Cupriavidus metallidurans CH34: one gene and its partner. The protein of the gene in region 1 binds, or shares a complex with, the protein of each later gene. Links are inferred from orthologs where the notes say so. Each region holds a gene or a part of one and is shown on either strand. Other genes may lie near its edges. The genes, in order: uvrA and mfd.

Region 1 (8,035 bases):
CAGTTTGCAGATGCCAGCGCGCATTTACATTTATGCGGTCTTAGCCGCACTCAGTTTAGACATTGAGAATCCTAACTAAGATTTTCGCGTTAGGACGTCGAAAGTTGACACTTCCGCTTCCGGACGGAAATTTCACACGCCGCCGGAGATCCGCCCTCAAATCTTTCCAATGCACCACCGCCCATAAGATACTGATTAAAAAGAAAAACCCCGCTCTTAAGCGGGGCTAATCTTCACAGATATCAATTACTCAAGGTTAGAACGGAATATCGTCGTCCATATCCTCGAAGCCGTTCGACGGTGCCTGTTGCTGGCGACGCTGGCCGCCTTGCTGACCGCCGCCCTGGGCACCACCGCCCTGGCTGCGGCCACCGCCGCCTTGCGATTCGCGGCTGTAGCCACCGCCACCGCCCGCACCGCCACCGGCACCACCGCCGTAGCCGCCTTCATCGCCGCCACCGCCCTGGCCACGGCCACCCAGCATCTGCATCTGGTCCGCGACGATTTCGGTGCTGTACTTGTCCTGACCGGACTGGTCCTGCCACTTGCGCGTGCGGATGCGGCCCTCGATATAGACCGACGAACCCTTGCGCAGGTACTGGCCGGCGATCTCGGCCAGCTTGCCGAAGAACGCGATGCGGTGCCACTCGGTGGCTTCCTTGAATTCGCCGGACTGCTTGTCCTTGTAGCGGTCGGTCGTCGCCAGCCGGATGTTGGTCACGGCATCGCCGCTGGGCATGTAGCGGGTTTCGGGGTCGGCGCCCAGGTTGCCGACGAGAATGACTTTGTTGACCGATGCCATGTAGATGATCTCCAGGGACCGCGCCCTTTCAGCGCGGTACTAAACGTAAGGAACGTGCAAAAAAAGCTGGGACGTAAACGACATCACGCGCCCTACGGATGAACCGTCAAGCGCGTGTTCATGCTAACGCCAATACAGCAGGAAAACGTATCGGACTAATACCGATACGAAAAAAACTGTGTCTAAAAAACCGCTTCAGGATGAAGCGAAGCGGTTCTGGCTAGACGTGCGGCCGAAGGCAGTACACCAACGCCAGAATCATTCTGAAGTGGTTTCTAAGCCGCCACCGCAGAAGCACTCCCTTGGCTACGGGCCGGGGGCGCCTTCATGCTCCACGCGATTATAAGCCAGAGCACCAGAACCACCGCGCACCCTATGAAAACTGCGCTGCGTCCTTCGTGCTGGAGCAGCCAGCCGCCGGCCACGCCACCGAGGAACAGGCCCAGCGACTGGGTCGTGTTGTAGACGCCAAGCGCCGCCCCACGGCTGACCGCGGCGTAACGCGACACCAGCGATGGTTGCATCGCCTCCAGCACGTTGAACGCGACGAAGAACAGCAGCAGCACGCCGACGATCGGCCACAGGCCATGGACCGACGCGAACAGGATCTGGACGACCGTCATCAGGGCCACCGAGGCCAGCAGCACCGGGCGCACCTTGCCGTAGCGCTCGGCCGCCATCATCGGCGCCAGCATCAGCAGGAACGACACCAGCACGACCGGCAGATAGACCTTCCAGTGCTGGTCCAGCGGCATCCCCGCGTCGCTCAGCATGGCCGGCACGACCATGAACATGGCCACCTGGCTCGCATGGAGCGCCAGCACGCCGACATTCAGACGAATCAGGTCGGCATTCATCAGCACTTGGCGGAACGGTAGCCGCACCGGATGCGGCGGCGGCGGCGCAGGCACCAGGAACAGCGTCACGCCGATCGCCACCACGCCGAACACGGCCATCAGGCTGAAGATGCCCGACATACCGATCGAATGCAGAAGTGGCGAAGCAATCACCAGCGAGAGCGCGAACGTCAGGCCGATACTGCCGCCGACCATTGCCATGGCCTTGGTGCGATGGCGTTCACGCGTCAGATCCGCGATACAGGCCGTGATGGCCGCCGAGATCGCGCCCATGCCCTGCAACGCGCGGCCGATGATGATGCCGGTCAGGGTATCGGAGAACGCTGCAACCAGCGCGCCGGCTACGAAGAGCAGCAGCCCCGCGACCATGACCGGCTTGCGCCCGACCCGGTCGGACAGCCAGCCCAATGGAATGTGCAGGAAAGCCTGCATCAGCCCGTAGATCCCCATCGCGATGCCAACCCGCTGGGCATCGTGCCCGTCGGGCAGCGTGCGCGCGTACTCGGCAAAGACCGGCAGGATCAGGAACAGGCCCAGCATGCGCAGGGCAAAGATGCTGGCGAGTGTGAGGCTGGCGCGCAACTCGCCTTTGGTCATGCGGTCACGCGCGGGCTCGGTCCGGGTGGACTCGTCGGCAAGGGATGCGGGCTGGGAAGAAGGCGGGATCGACGGCATTGCGGTCGTATAAGGAATCTGGTCCGGTCGGCGACTGCTTCGATCGTCCGAACGCCGGGAAGTTGCTGACGCGGGGCTGTCTCCACCCTTTTGTCATTCGCCTGTCTGGCGCCGGGCAACCCCGGAAACCGAAGTTCGGTATATTAGCAGGTTTGCTTCCCGCGCTTTCCGCATCACGCTCCGCTTTCGGCGGGCCCGGAAATCGCGTGTCGCGGCAGGCTGGCGCCCCTGTTTCGGGCGCCCCAGGCGTTGCGCAAGGCACATTGACGGGGATATGGAAGAAATCAAGATCCGTGGGGCGCGTACCCACAACCTGAAGAACATCAATCTCGACCTGCCGCGTAACAAGCTTGTGGTGATCACGGGGCTGTCGGGGTCAGGCAAGTCGTCGCTGGCATTCGACACCCTCTACGCCGAGGGGCAGCGCCGATATGTCGAATCGCTGTCCGCCTACGCCCGCCAGTTCCTGCAACTGATGGAAAAGCCCGACGTCGACCTGATCGAGGGGTTGTCCCCGGCGATCTCGATCGAGCAGAAGGCCACGAGCCACAATCCGCGCTCGACCGTTGGCACCGTCACAGAGATTCACGACTACCTGCGCCTGCTCTTCGCCCGCGCCGGCACGCCCTACTGCCCCGACCACGGCATCGCGCTGCAGGCGCAGAACGTGTCGCAGATGGTTGATGCGGCGCTGGCGCTGCCCGAAGACACCAAGCTGATGATCCTGGCGCCCGTGGTCTCGGACCGTAAGGGCGAGCACACCGATCTGTTCGACACGATGCAGGCGCAGGGTTTCGTGCGCTTCCGCATCCGCTCCGGCGGCGGCACCGCGCATGAGGCCGAAGCCAAGGTCTACGATGTCGACGCGCTGCCCAAGCTCAAGAAGACCGAAAAGCACACGATCGAGGTGGTGGTCGACCGCGTCAAGGTCCGCGCCGACATCAAGCAGCGTTTGGCCGAATCGTTCGAAACGGCACTGCGCCTGGCCGATGGCCGCGCGATCGCGATGGAGATGGACACCGGCCGCGAGCATGTGTTCAGCTCGCGCTTTGCCTGCCCTATCTGCTCCTACTCCTTGCAGGAGCTGGAACCGCGCCTGTTCTCGTTCAACAACCCGATGGGCGCCTGCCCCAGCTGCGACGGCCTGGGCCAGATCACTTTCTTCGATCCGAAGCGGGTGGTGGCCTTTCCGAACCTGTCGCTGGCCTCGGGCGCGATCAAGGGCTGGGATCGCCGCAACCAGTTCTATTTCCAGATGCTGCAGAGCCTGGCGGCGTTCTACGACTTCGACACGGAAACCCCGTTCGAGGAACTGCCACCCGAAGTGCAGCAGGTAATCCTGCACGGTTCCGGCGAGACCGAGATCCCGTTCACGTATATCAACGAACGCGGCCGCACCACACTGCGCGCGCACGCGTTCGAAGGGATCATCCCGAACCTCGAACGCCGCTATCGTGAAACCGATTCGGTGGCCGTGCGCGAGGAACTGGCCAAGTACCAGAACAACCAGGCGTGCCCGGTCTGCCAGGGCACCCGCCTGCGCACCGAGGCGCGCCATGTAAAAGTGGGCGAGGCAGATCAGGCCCGCGCGATCTTCGAGATCAACGGCTGGCCGCTGCGCGACGCGCTGACGTACTTCCTGACGCTGGACCTGCACGGCGCCAAGCGCGAGATCGCCGACAAGATCGTCAAGGAAATTACCGCCCGGCTCAACTTCCTGAACAACGTCGGGCTCGACTACCTGTCGCTCGAGCGCAGCGCGGACACGCTGTCCGGCGGCGAGGCGCAGCGCATCCGCCTGGCCTCGCAGATCGGCTCCGGCCTGACCGGCGTGATGTACGTGCTCGACGAGCCGTCGATCGGCCTGCACCAGCGCGACAACGACCGCCTGATCGGCACGCTCAAGCATCTGCGCGACATCGGTAACTCGGTGCTGGTGGTGGAGCACGACGAAGACATGATCCGCGCGTGCGACTACGTGGTCGACATCGGCCCGGGCGCGGGCGTGCATGGCGGCATGATCGTGGCGGAAGGCACGCCGGACCAGATCGAGAGCTCACCGGCATCGCTGACGGGGCAGTACCTGTCCGGCCAGCGCCGCATCGAGGTGCCGAAGACGCGCGCCCTGCCCGACGACGAGCGGCTGCTCCGCATCGTCAACGCCACTGGCAATAACCTGCGCAACGTTACGGCCGAAATCCCGGTGGGCCTGCTCACCTGCGTCACTGGCGTTTCTGGTTCAGGCAAGTCGACGCTGATCAACGACACGCTCTACCACGCGGTGGCACGCCATCTGTATGGCTCGACTGCGGAGCCCGCGCCGCATGACCGCATCGAAGGCCTCGAGCACTTCGACAAGGTCATCAACGTCGACCAGAGCCCGATCGGCCGCACGCCGCGCTCGAATCCGGCTACTTACACCGGCCTCTTCACGCCGATCCGCGAACTGTTCGCGGGTGTGCCCTCCGCCAAGGAACGGGGCTACGACCCGGGCCGTTTCTCGTTCAACGTGAAGGGCGGCCGCTGCGAGTCATGCCAGGGCGACGGCGTGATCAAGGTGGAAATGCATTTCCTGCCCGACGTCTACGTGCCGTGCGATGTCTGCCACGGCCAGCGCTACAACCGCGAGACGCTAGAGGTGCTGTACAAGGGCAAGAACATCTCCGAGGTGCTCGACCTGACCGTCGAGCAGGCGCACGAGTTCTTCAACGCTGTGCCGGTGGTGCGCCGCAAGCTGCAGACGCTGCTCGACGTGGGCCTGGGTTACATCCGGCTGGGGCAGTCGGCCACCACGCTCTCCGGCGGCGAAGCGCAGCGCGTGAAGCTGTCGCTGGAACTGTCCAAGCGCGACACCGGCCGCACGCTGTACATCCTCGACGAGCCCACCACGGGCCTGCATTTCCACGATATCGAACTGCTGCTCAAGGTCATCCACAAGCTGCGCGACCAGGGCAACACGGTCGTGATCATCGAGCACAACCTCGACGTCATCAAGACGGCGGACTGGCTGATCGACATGGGCCCGGAGGGCGGTGCGGGTGGTGGCCAGGTGATCGCGAAGGGATCCCCGGAAGTCGTGGCCGCCAGCAAGGCGAGCTTCACGGGCAAGTATCTGGCGCCTCTGTTGAAGAAGCAGGGGTAGGTCTCCAGGGCGTGGTCGGAAATCGACGCGCCCTGCCCGCTCCCCCAGCCCCGCTAGCGAGCGCCCGCCACCGCCGCGACCTTCTCCTCCGGATCCTCCTTCATCCGGCTGCGGTTCATCATCCCCGCCCGCTCCAGCACCGGATATGCGGTGGAGCAGAACAGCGAATTGAGCCGCTTCAGTTCCGCGATCAGATCCAGATGGAGCGAGCTGGTCTCGATGCTCTCCACGGTCTGCACGGCCACACGCTGCAGGTGCGAGCGCGACAGATCGCGCTCCAGATCGCGGAAGGCCGCCTTCTCCGCCATCAGTTGCTGGGCGCTGCGCAGGTCGCCGGTCAGGAACACCGACAGTCCCAGACGCAGGTTCGCCACCACGCGGGCGTGCATCTCGGCGATCTCCTGCATGCCGGCCTCGGAGAACGACAGGTTGTGCGCGATCTTCTTTTCCTTGGTGTCGACGATCACGCGTTCGATCAGATCCCCCGCGTGCTCCAGGTTGATCGTCAACGAGATGATTTCGGTCCAGCGCTCGCCATCGTGCTCATCCAGCGCCTCGGTGCTGATCTGCGTCAGGTAGAGCTTGATTGCGGTGTAGAGATCGTCGACTTCGTTGTCGATACGACAGGTGGCATTGGCCAGCTTCAGATCGTTGGTCCGCAGCACGCGCAGCAGGTTGTCGAGCATTTGTTCGACGCGATCGCCGATGCGCAGCACCTCACGCGCGGCGTTAGACAACGCGAGCGTCGGCGTGGACAGCGCGGCCGGATCGAGGTGGCGCGGCGTGACCTGGCTGTCGCCGGTGTTCCGGCCCGGCAGAATGGCCTCGCACAGGCGCGCCAGCGGCGCGGTAGCGCCCAGCAGCAAAAGTGCCAGCGCCACGTTGAACAGCAGATGGAAGTTCACGATCATCCGCTGCGGCTCGCTGCCAACCAGCGCCAGCAGTTCCTCGGCCTTCGTCAGCAGCGGCAACGCGATCACGCAACCGAGCAGGCGCGACAGCAGGTTGCCCAGCGTCACGCGCTTGCCGGGCTGGTTGTTGCCCGACGTCGACATCAGCGCCGAGATACCCGAGCCGAGATTGGCGCCCAGCACTAGCGCCATGGCCACGTGGATCGACACCACCCCGGCCGATGCCAGCGCGCCGCAGAACAGCACCATGGCCAGGCTCGAATAGCAGAGGATCGTCAGCACCGCGCCGATCAGCATGTCCAGCGCAGCGTCGCCAGTCAGCGTGCTGAATAGCACCTTGACACCGGCCGCCTGCACCACGGGCCGCGTGGCGATCGAAATCAGTTCCAGCGCCAGCGTGATCAGACCCAGCCCGATCAGCACGCGCCCCACGTGGCCGGCCTTGCTGCCCTTCCATGACAGATGCAGGATCACGCCAATAAAGATCAGCAGCGGCGACAGCCATGACAGATCGAGCGAGAACACCTGCACCATCAGCGCGGTACCCACGTTCGCACCCAGCATGATCGCCAGCGCGGGGGCCACCGCGATCAGTCCCTGTCCGACGAACGAACTGACGATCACGGCCGTGGCATTGCTGCTCTGGACGAGACCGGTCACGCCGACGCCCGCGAGGAACGCAGCAAACCGGTTGGACACGCTGACGGAAAGCACGTGGCGCAGATTGGCGCCGTACACGCGCAGGATACCGACCTTGACTATGTTGGTGCCCCAAATCAGGAGCGCCACGCCGGAGAGAAGATGAAGCAATACGCCCATAGTGCAGCCTTCTTCGTGACCGGTACCGCGAGGGGCGGAAGCGAGGCGCGCAGCCCGGTCATCACCTTGTTATTTCAAGGAGGCATTATGCGCCCCCCTGCCGAAGGGAGCAAACCCGGGAGAGGGCGGCGATTCGAGCCATCCTGGAAGCTGTCTCAGGATGAAGCGAAGCGGTTCTGGCCTGGAGCGGGGCCGCAGACAGTACAAGCGGTACGGCAAGGCCCCGCAACGACGCCGGAATCCTTTTGAAACGACTTCCTAATGGCTTCCTAGGGCTTTCTAGTGGCCGTCGAAATTGCAGACCGTGAACAGCGACAGGCCGCTGGCTTGCAAAAGCTTGGAGCCGCCGAGCTCAGGCAGGTCGACGATCGCCCCGCCTTCCACCACCGTTGCGCCAAGACGCTCCAGCAGCTTGCGTCCCGCCATCATCGTGCCACCCGTGGCGATCAGGTCGTCGATCAGCAGCACGCGGTCTCCCGGCTTGCAGGCATCGGCATGGATCTCCACGGTGGCGCTGCCATACTCGAGCTCGTATTCCTCGGCCACCGTCTGGAACGGCAACTTGCCCTTCTTGCGGATCGGCACGAAGCCCAGGTTCAGCTCGTACGCGATGATCGACCCGAGGATGAAGCCGCGCGCGTCGATGCCAGCCACGAGGTCCAGGTTCTGGTCCATGTAGCGGTGCACGAAGACGTCGATCAGCACGCGCAGCGTCTTGGGGTTCTGCAGCAGCGGCGTGATGTCGCGGAACATCACGCCCGGCTGCGGCCAGTCCGGCACGGTGCGGATGCGGTCACGCAGGTAACCGGTGACATCGCCAAGATCGGGG
Region 2 (8,699 bases), 1.8 Mb from region 1 along the record:
CGGGCAAGCGTCCGCGCAGTTCGATGGCGCCGACGCTGGTATTCCGCAAGGGTGCGGATGGCTCGATCGGAGATTTCCTGATGGCGACGGGTTCGCCGGGCGGCGGGGCGATACCGCAGTACGTGATAAAGACGCTGGTCGGGGTGCTCGACTGGGGGCTCAACGCGCAGCAGTCGGCCGGTCTGGTCGACTTCGGCGCCAGCAACAGCCCAGTCACGACGCTCGGTGGCGAGCATCCGCATATCAACACGACGAACGACGGCGCCAGCGACCCGCTGGTCCAGGGACTCAAGGCACTTGGCCACCGCATCTCGCTACGGGCCCAGCCAAGTGGCGTGAACACGATACTGCGTACCCGGACGGGGGATGACGACCTGCTGGAAGGCGGTACCGATCCACGGCGCGAGGGTGTGGTGCTGGGCGACACTATCCGGCCTTGAAGCGGGCGGGAAGGAGGGGGATTGTACTAATCTGTGACACCAGCTTCGCCATTGTCTGGCGCTTGACTTGTGTCAAGCCGAGGGGGCGATTCGGTGGCTACTATTCAAACCGTCATGGAGATGCGGGGGCGCTCTTCATGACTTGTCTACCCGTTTCCGGAATGGAAACTTAACCCGCTGCACCTCCCGGTGCCGCGGGTTTTTTCTTTTTGCGGGCCGGCGTTGGTGACCCCGTTTTTTGGTCTTGGTCTTTGCCCTGTCCGTGGCCCCGCTTTCACGGGGCCGAATCAGGCGACGCGCAGGCTATCCACCACCTTGTGCAGGAAGGTCTCGCACGCGGCAAGCTGATCCAGCGAGACGAACTCGTCGGGCTTGTGCGCCTGCTGGATATCGCCGGGGCCGCACACCACAGCCGGAATGCCTGCGCGCTGGAACAGGCCAGCCTCGGTGCCGTAGGCCACCTTGTTGGTATCGCGGTCGGCGGTCAGCGCGCGTACGAGCTGGGTAATGGCATCGGTCTCGGCGGCATCGAGCGAAGGCGCGGCGGCGATCTTGCTGATGGCCATGCCGGCATCCGGATGCTCGTTGCGCATCTTCGGCAACAGCACATCGTTCGCGTAGGCCTGGATGCGCGCCAGGATCGCTTCCGGATCAACGCCAGGAAGATTCCGGAACTCGAAGACGAATTCGCACTCGGCGGGAATGGTGTTTAGCGCGATGCCACCCTGGATCGTGCCGGTCGAAGCGGTCGTAAACGGCACGTCGAAGGCCCGGTCGTAAGGGCCATTGGCCTTGAACTCGTCGGCAATATCGCGAATGAAACAGATCAGGCGCGCGGCGTACTCGATCGCATTGACGCCCTTAGGGGTCAGCGACGAGTGCGCCGCCTGGCCCTTAACGCAGCACCGGTAGGCATTGATGCCCTTGTGCGCCACGATCACGCGCATGCTGGTCGGCTCGCCGACGATGCAGCCCGCCGGGCGCACGCCACGGTCACGCAGTTCGGCCAGCAGGTACGGCGCGCCCATGCAGCCGATCTCTTCGTCGAACGACAGTGCGTAGTGCACTGGCTCGCGCAGCCTGGCATCAAGGATGGTCGGCAGCAGCGCCAGGCTCGTGCCGATGAACCCCTTCATGTCACAGGTGCCGCGACCGTAGAGCTTGCCGTCGCGCACCACCGGCTTGAACGGGTCGGTGCTCCAGTTCTGCCCGTCGACGGGCACCACGTCCGTGTGCCCGGACAGCACGATGCCACCATTGGTGGCGCCATCGGCTGCGGGAATCGTCACGAACAGGTTGGCCTTGTCGCCCTGCGGGTTGTAGCTCAGATGGGGGCGCAGGCCCTTGGCCAGGAAGTGGTCGCGCACGGACTCGATCAGGCCCAGATTCGAATGGCGGGAAGTGGTATCCATCGATACCAGGCGCTCGGTCCATTCGAGCGCGCTGCCACGCGCGGGGGCATTGGTGGCGGCGGATCGGTTGTCGGGTTGGGCTGGCATGGGGCGTTGAAACGTCTGATTCATTGGGGGTTTGATCGTACACCTGGCCCGGCATCAGGCCAACTGGCGCAGCGTGTGCTTGATGGTTTGCGCGCGGGTAGCCACGTCGGGCATCTTTGCCTCGATACGCAGCTTGTCCTGGCCGGCCAGCTTGATATGCCGATTCTTCTGCACGAGGTCGATGATGCGGATGGCGTCGATCGGCGGATTCGGCACGAACTGCATGCTGACCGTGGCTTCGCCCGCGTCGATCTTGCGTACGCCCAGCGGCGCCGCGGCGATACGTAGCCGGTGCGTCTCGATCAATGCCTGCGCCTGCGAGGGCAGCCGGCCGAAGCGGTCGATCAGCTCCTCCTGGATGTCGTCGACGCGCTCGCCGGCCTCGCAGTTGGCCAGGCGCTTGTAGATCGACAGGCGTTCGTGGACATCCGCGCAGTAATCATTCGGCAGCAGGGCAGGCGTGCCGAGGTTGATCTCTGTAGTGGCGGCCAGCGGTGCCATCAGGTCCGGCTCCTTGCCGGCCTTCAGCGATTTCACGGCGGCATTGAGCATGTCCGTATAGAGCTGGAATCCGATTTCGTGGATTTCGCCTGACTGCTTGTCGCCCAGCACCTCGCCGGCGCCACGGATTTCAAGATCGTGCATGGCCAGATAGAAGCCGGAACCCAGTTCCTCCATCTGCTGGATGGCCTCGAGCCGGCGTTGCGCCTGGCGCGTCAGCCCCTCGACATCATGCACGAGCAGATATGCGTAGGCCTGGTGGTGCGAACGGCCCACACGGCCGCGCAACTGATGAAGCTGGGCCAGACCGAACTTGTCGGCGCGATGGATCAGGATGGTGTTGGCCGTCGGCACGTCGATACCGGTTTCGATAATCGTCGTGCAGAGCAGGATGTTGTCGCGACGCGAGACGAAGTCTCGCATCACGCGTTCGAGTTCGCGCTCGTGCATCTGGCCATGGGCCACGGCGATACGGGCCTCCGGCACCAGTTCGGCCAGCTTGGCGCGCTTGTTCTCGATCGTCTCCACTTCGTTGTGCAGGAAGTAGACCTGACCACCGCGCTTCAGCTCGCGCAGGATGGCTTCGCGGATCACGCCGTCTTCCTCGCGTCGGACGAAGGTCTTGATGGCCAGTCGCTTCTGCGGCGCGGTGGCGATCACAGAAAAATCGCGCAGGCCCTCCAGTGCCATGCCCAGCGTGCGCGGGATCGGCGTGGCGGTCAGCGTCAGCACGTCGACCTCGGCGCGCAGTGTCTTCAGCGCTTCCTTCTGGCGTACACCAAAGCGGTGTTCCTCGTCGATGATCACGAGCCCCAGGCGCTGGAACTTCACCTCATCGGACAGCAGCTTGTGCGTGCCAATCACGATATCGACGGTGCCTTCGTTGATCTGCTTGATCGCGGCGTCGATTTCCTTCTTCGTCTTGAAACGTGACAACTCGACGATACGCACTGGCCATTCGGCAAAACGGTCGGACAGCGTCTGGAAATGCTGCTCGGCCAGCAGCGTGGTCGGCGCGAGCATGGCGACCTGCTTGCCGCCCAGCACCGCCACGAACGCCGCGCGCAGCGCGACTTCAGTCTTGCCGAAGCCGACGTCGCCGCAGACCAGCCGGTCCATCGGCTTGCCCGACGTCATGTCGGCGATCACGGCGGCGATGGCCGCGGCCTGGTCAGGCGTTTCCTCGAAGCCGAAGCTCTCGGCAAATGCCTCGTAGTCCTTGGGCTGCAACGGGAAGGCAAAGCCCTCACGCAGGGCGCGGCGCGCGTACAGGTTCAGCAGTTCGGCGGCCGTATCGCGGATCTGCTGCGCGGCTCGGCGTTTGGCCTTGTCCCACTGGCCCGTGCCCAGCGAATGCAGCGGGGCCGTCTCCGGATCGGCGCCCGAATAGCGCGAAATCACATGCAACTGATGCACGGGCACATAGAGCTTGCTGCCTTTGTCGTAGTCCAGGTGCAGGAATTCCTCGTCGCCCTGGCCCATGTCCAGCGTGACCAGACCCTGGTAGCGGCCAATGCCATGCTCGCTATGCACGACGGGGTCGCCGATCTTGAGTTCGGCCAAGTCGCGCACCATCGCATCGACAGTACTCGCCTGTTCCTGCTTGCGCCGGCCCGAGCGGCGTGCCGTGCCGGCGTAGAGTTCGGCCTCGGTCACGAATGCCATCTGCGCCGACGGCAGCGCGAAGCCGGTCTGCAGCGGTGCCACCGCGATCGAGAAATGCGAATCGCCCGCCAGGAAGGCGGCGAAGTCGTCGACGATCATCGGACGCAGGCCGCTTTCCGCGAACAACTGCAACAGCGTCTCGCGTCGGCCAGCCGAGTCGGCGCACATCAGCACGCGCGTGGCCTTGTTGAGCAGCAGCGATTCCAGGTTGACCAGCGGATCTTCAGCGCGTCGATTGACCGATACATCGGGCAGGTGTCCGGCGAAGGCGGGCGCGTCGGCAGGCGCGGCATCCCGCTGCAGTACCAGTCGCGCCAGCGGCTTTGCGCCGACGAAGAACTGTTCTTCTGACAGGAACAGGTCCGCTGGCGGCAGTAGCGGCCGCTCGCGGTCATGACGCATGAAGTTGTAGCGCTGGGTGGTGTCGGCCCAGAAGCGGCGAATGGCCTCGTCCACATTGCCCGAGAAGGCAAGCTGGGTGCCTTCGGGCAGATAGTCGAACAGCGTCGCGCTTTGCTCGAAGAACAGCGGAAGGTAGTACTCGATACCGGCCGACGGCACGCCATTGCCGATGTCCTTGTAAATCGGCGATTTGGTCGGGTCGCCCTCGAATAGTTCGCGCCAACGGCCCCGGAAGGCGGTGCGCGCGGTTTCATCGAGCGGGAACTCGCGGCCGGGCAGCAGGCGGACTTCCTTGACCGGATACAGGCTGCGCTGCGAGTCGGGATCGAATGCCCGGATGGTTTCGATCTCGTCGCCGAACAGGTCGATCCGGTACGGCAGGGCCGACCCCATCGGATACAGGTCGATCAGGCCGCCGCGCACGCTGTATTCGCCGGGGCGCATCACGGCGCTCACGTGCTCATAGCCGGCCAGCGTGAATTGCGCCTTCAAGGCCGCTTCGTCGAGCTTGGCCCCCTGCTTGAAGAAGAACGTGTAGGCCGCCAGAAACGCGGGTGGCGCCAGCCGATAGAGGGCGGTCGACGCGGGCACGAGCATCACGTCGCACTGACCACCCTGGATGTCGTGCAGGGTCGCCAGACGCTCGGAGACCAGGTCCTGGTGCGGCGAGAAGCTGTCGTACGGCAGCGTTTCCCAGTCCGGCAGCAGACGCACGCGCAGTTCCGGGGCGAACCAGGGGATCTCTTCGGCCAGACGCTGCGCATCGACGGCATGGGCACAGACGACGGCCACCATCGGCGCGCTGCGGCGATGCTGCCGCGCATAGGCGGCAACCGCGAGCGCGTCGGCGGAACCGGTCAGGCCGTTGACGGCATGACGCAGACCCGGTTTGATCAAGGGGAAGCTGGCGAACGGAAAAGCGGCGTGGTTGTCAGGCATTGGCAGCAGAGGCGCTTGAAACGACAACACCCCGCCGGCGTTTGCGAGGGCCCGTTGTTGCCCTGTGACGGGCTGGGCCCGGGCTGTTCACGGGCGAGGATCATGGTTCATGCCCACTGCATCGGCAGTGCCAGATGGCGGCGGGCGAGGGCCGTATTATAGAATGCACCCCGGCCGGTTTGCCGGCCGGTTTCCGATATTCCATCTCCCGCAAATCCGTGTCAGATCGCCGCTTCGCCCTGATTCCCTGTGCCGGTACCGGCAGTCGTGCCGGAGGCCCCATCCAGAAGCAGTACCAGACCGTGGCCGGACGGCCGATGCTTTGGTATGCGCTGGCCGCCTTTTCCGCTTGCGATGCCATCAGCGCCACCGCGCTGGTGCTGGCCCCCGACGACATGCCGCTCGAGTCCCGTTTCGGCGCCGCCGCCTTTGCCGGGCTCCGCTTCGATACAGCGTTCGTCGGCGGTGATTCCCGCCATGCCTCGGTACTCGCCGGTCTCCATCATCTTGGGACCATGGGCGCAGTGGATACCGACTGGGTGCTCGTGCACGATGCGGCCCGGCCCGGCCTGACGCCCGCGATGATCGACACACTTGTGCGCGCTGTCGAGTCCGACGATGCCGCCAGCGAGCCGATCGGCGGCATTCTTGCCGTGCCGGTGCCGGACACGCTCAAGCGTGCCGACGCCGCTGCCCGCATCGGCGCCACCGTGCCGCGCGAAGGACTGTGGCAAGCCCAGACACCGCAGATGTTCCGAATCGGCGTGCTGCGCCATGCGCTGGAGGATGCGCTGGCCGCGGGCGCGGTGGTGACCGACGAGGCGAGTGCGATCGAGCGGCTTGGACTGCATCCGCGCCTGGTGAATGGTTCGCTGCGCAACTTCAAGGTGACATACCCCGAGGATTTCGCGCTGGCGGACGTACTGTTGCGCACTGGCACACCGACTTCCAACACGTGACAAACGTGATCCATCCAGACAAAGGAGCCGCATTGAACCCGTTCGATATCCGCATTGGCCAAGGCTATGACGTTCACGCCCTGGTGCCGGGCCGCAAGCTGATCCTCGGTGGCGTGGACATTCCACACGATCGCGGACTGCTCGGTCATTCCGATGCCGACGCGCTGCTGCATGCCGTGACAGATGCGTTGTTCGGTGCCGCGGCGCTGGGCGATATTGGTCGCCACTTTCCCGATACCGATCCGAATTTCGCTGGCGCCGACAGCCGGGTATTGCTGCGTGAGGCGGTCCGTCGTGTGCGCGAAGCCGGTTACGAGATCGGCAACGTCGACGCCACGGTCATCGCGCAGAAGCCCAAGCTGGCGCCGCATATCAGCGGCATGGTGGCCAATCTCGCGGAAGATCTCGGCCTGCCCGTCACGCGCTGCAACGTGAAGGCGAAGACCAACGAGAAACTGGGCTTCGAAGGAAAGGAGGAGGGGATCGTGGCGCAGGCGGCGGTACTGATCTACCGCCGCAACGGCGACGCCCAGGACTGAGCTTGTCGCCTGAAGTCTGAAATCGCGCCGTTGGCCGTCAGGCCTTCGGCGCTGTAGCTTCCGCCGTTTCGGCGGTGATCGGATAGACGTAGTCGATCAGCCGCGCCATCGCGCCGTGACGCGCGCCAGCTTCCGTGCGTTTCTCGAATCCCATCTGCTGGCACAGACGGTTGGCGGAATCCATTTCCGGCATGGTGCGGCAGACCAGCGTCTTCGACCCGATGTCGCGCGCACGCTGGATGCAGATCTGCATCAGCCGGTGCCCCAGTCCAAGTCCCCGTGCCTGCGGGCTGACCGATAGCAGGCGCGCTTCGGGCTGCGTGAGCGTGACCATACTGCCGTCGAGGGCCGGCACAGTTGCGTCGGGGTGGCAGAACAGCACCGCGCCGCTGATGCCATGGTCGGTCTCCGCGACCCACCATTCCATATCCGGGTTGTCCTTGGCGGCCAGCACGGATTGCATGCCGCGCTGGAACGATGCGCGACAGTCCTCCATGATTTCGAGCTCATATTGCCCGTAGGCATGTTGCGTGACGGCGGCGATATCGCCCCAGTCGTAGGTCGCGGCCAGGCGAAACCGGAAGCGGGGCGAATTTTGCGAAGGCAGGGTGCTCATGGCGGTAACGATGACGTGGCCTTGGGTGGATTGTAGGCCGTCCGGTGCACAAATGCATCGGTACAACGATGTCTGATGTGTGACATTTCCACGATGCGTGCGTATTCACGTTCGCCGCGCAGCAAAGGAAAAGCCGGCGGCACCCGTGAGGGCGCGCGCCGGCTTGCATCCGTCACGCAGGTGATTTACCCGCGTACCTCCCGGATTACTCGGCAGCGATCACATTCGCAGCAGCGCCGATCACCGCGGCGATGCGGCCTACGTCGCGCAGTTGCTGAGCAGTCATGCCTTGCTCGGTCTTCAGTAGTTGGTAGTGCGACTTGATGCAGAAATGGCACTTGCCGATGACCGATGCGGCCAGCGCGTACATCTCGAAGCGCCGCTTGTCCACGCCACCATGGGTGGCATAGGCGTTCATGCGCAGGCCTGCGGGCTGGCTGGCCAGATCGGGGTCCTCGGCCATCTCGACATAGGGATACCAGAGGTTGTTCATCCCCATCAGCGCGGCGGCCGTCAGCGCGCCGTTGACTTCTTCCGGCGACAGCACGTTCGCATTGCGGATGGCATCGACCAGGACCTTGCTCTTGGCGGCAAAAGCGGCCGCAAGCGCCACGCCAACCGCGTCGTTGCCTTCCAGCGACGAGCGTGCAATCGTGCCGTCCACGTTCAGACGGATGTCCTTTGCATAGTCAGGGATCAAATTCTTGATCGTGCTGAGGAATTCCATTTATTTCTCCTATCGTCGAGGGCTCAAAAAACCCGCACGGAGCGGGTTTCGACGTGAAAGGGCGCTGGCCCTTTCACGCTTGATACGCCAGTTTGCTCGAGGCGACTGGCAGGCAGGCCGATTACAGCGTGGCGCCACCAACTGCACGGTTGCACGGGCAGAGTTCGTCCGTTTGCAGACCGTCCAGGATACGCAGGACTTCTTCCGGGTTACGGCCGACGTTCAGGTTGTTCACCGAAACGTGCTGGATCGTGTTGTCCGGGTCGACGATGAACGTGGCGCGCAGCGCAACACCGGCGGCCTGGTCGCGCACGCCCAGTTGATCCACCAGCGAACCGGTCACGTCGGCGAATTGCCACTGGTTCAGCTTGTTCAGGTCCTTGTGTTCGCGACGCCATGCCAGCTTCACGAA

The links.
Region 2: the proteins of uvrA (region 1) and mfd are in contact, whole or in part, in a crystal structure (PDB 4DFC), measured with the Escherichia coli proteins. The link is inferred for Cupriavidus metallidurans CH34 from one-to-one orthologs.

The regions. Positions count from the first base shown.
Region 1 is NC_007973.1:326,692-334,726, reverse strand. What follows is about bases 2,299-5,676. They hold uvrA (excinuclease ABC subunit UvrA), read left to right. Parts: upstream 2,299-2,608; coding sequence 2,609-5,476; downstream 5,477-5,676. Other genes in these bases: RMET_RS01585 (Na/Pi cotransporter family protein), read right to left, coding at 5,530-5,676; RMET_RS01595 (MFS transporter), read right to left, coding at 2,299-2,334. Also shown: RMET_RS01605 (hypothetical protein), read right to left, coding at 1-24; RMET_RS01600 (single-stranded DNA-binding protein), read right to left, coding at 257-802; more of RMET_RS01595, read right to left, coding at 1,078-2,298; more of RMET_RS01585, read right to left, coding at 5,677-7,206; RMET_RS01580 (adenine phosphoribosyltransferase), read right to left, coding at 7,486-8,035. UniProt on the Escherichia coli protein: The UvrABC repair system catalyzes the recognition and processing of DNA lesions. UvrA is an ATPase and a DNA-binding protein. A damage recognition complex composed of 2 UvrA and 2 UvrB subunits scans DNA for abnormalities.
Region 2 is NC_007973.1:2,121,730-2,130,428, reverse strand. What follows is about bases 1,794-5,835. They hold mfd (transcription-repair coupling factor), read right to left. Parts: upstream 5,447-5,835; coding sequence 1,994-5,446; downstream 1,794-1,993. Other genes in these bases: ispD (2-C-methyl-D-erythritol 4-phosphate cytidylyltransferase), read left to right, coding at 5,581-5,835; argE (acetylornithine deacetylase), read right to left, coding at 1,794-1,939. In the rest of the region: RMET_RS09810 (gamma-glutamyltransferase family protein), read left to right, coding at 1-440; more of argE, read right to left, coding at 728-1,793; more of ispD, read left to right, coding at 5,836-6,405; ispF (2-C-methyl-D-erythritol 2,4-cyclodiphosphate synthase), read left to right, coding at 6,438-6,944; RMET_RS09785 (GNAT family N-acetyltransferase), read right to left, coding at 6,982-7,560; RMET_RS09780 (carboxymuconolactone decarboxylase family protein), read right to left, coding at 7,766-8,287; RMET_RS09775 (peroxiredoxin), read right to left, coding at 8,409-8,699. UniProt on the Escherichia coli protein: Couples transcription and DNA repair by recognizing RNA polymerase (RNAP) stalled at DNA lesions. Mediates ATP-dependent release of RNAP and its truncated transcript from the DNA, and recruitment of nucleotide excision repair machinery to the damaged site.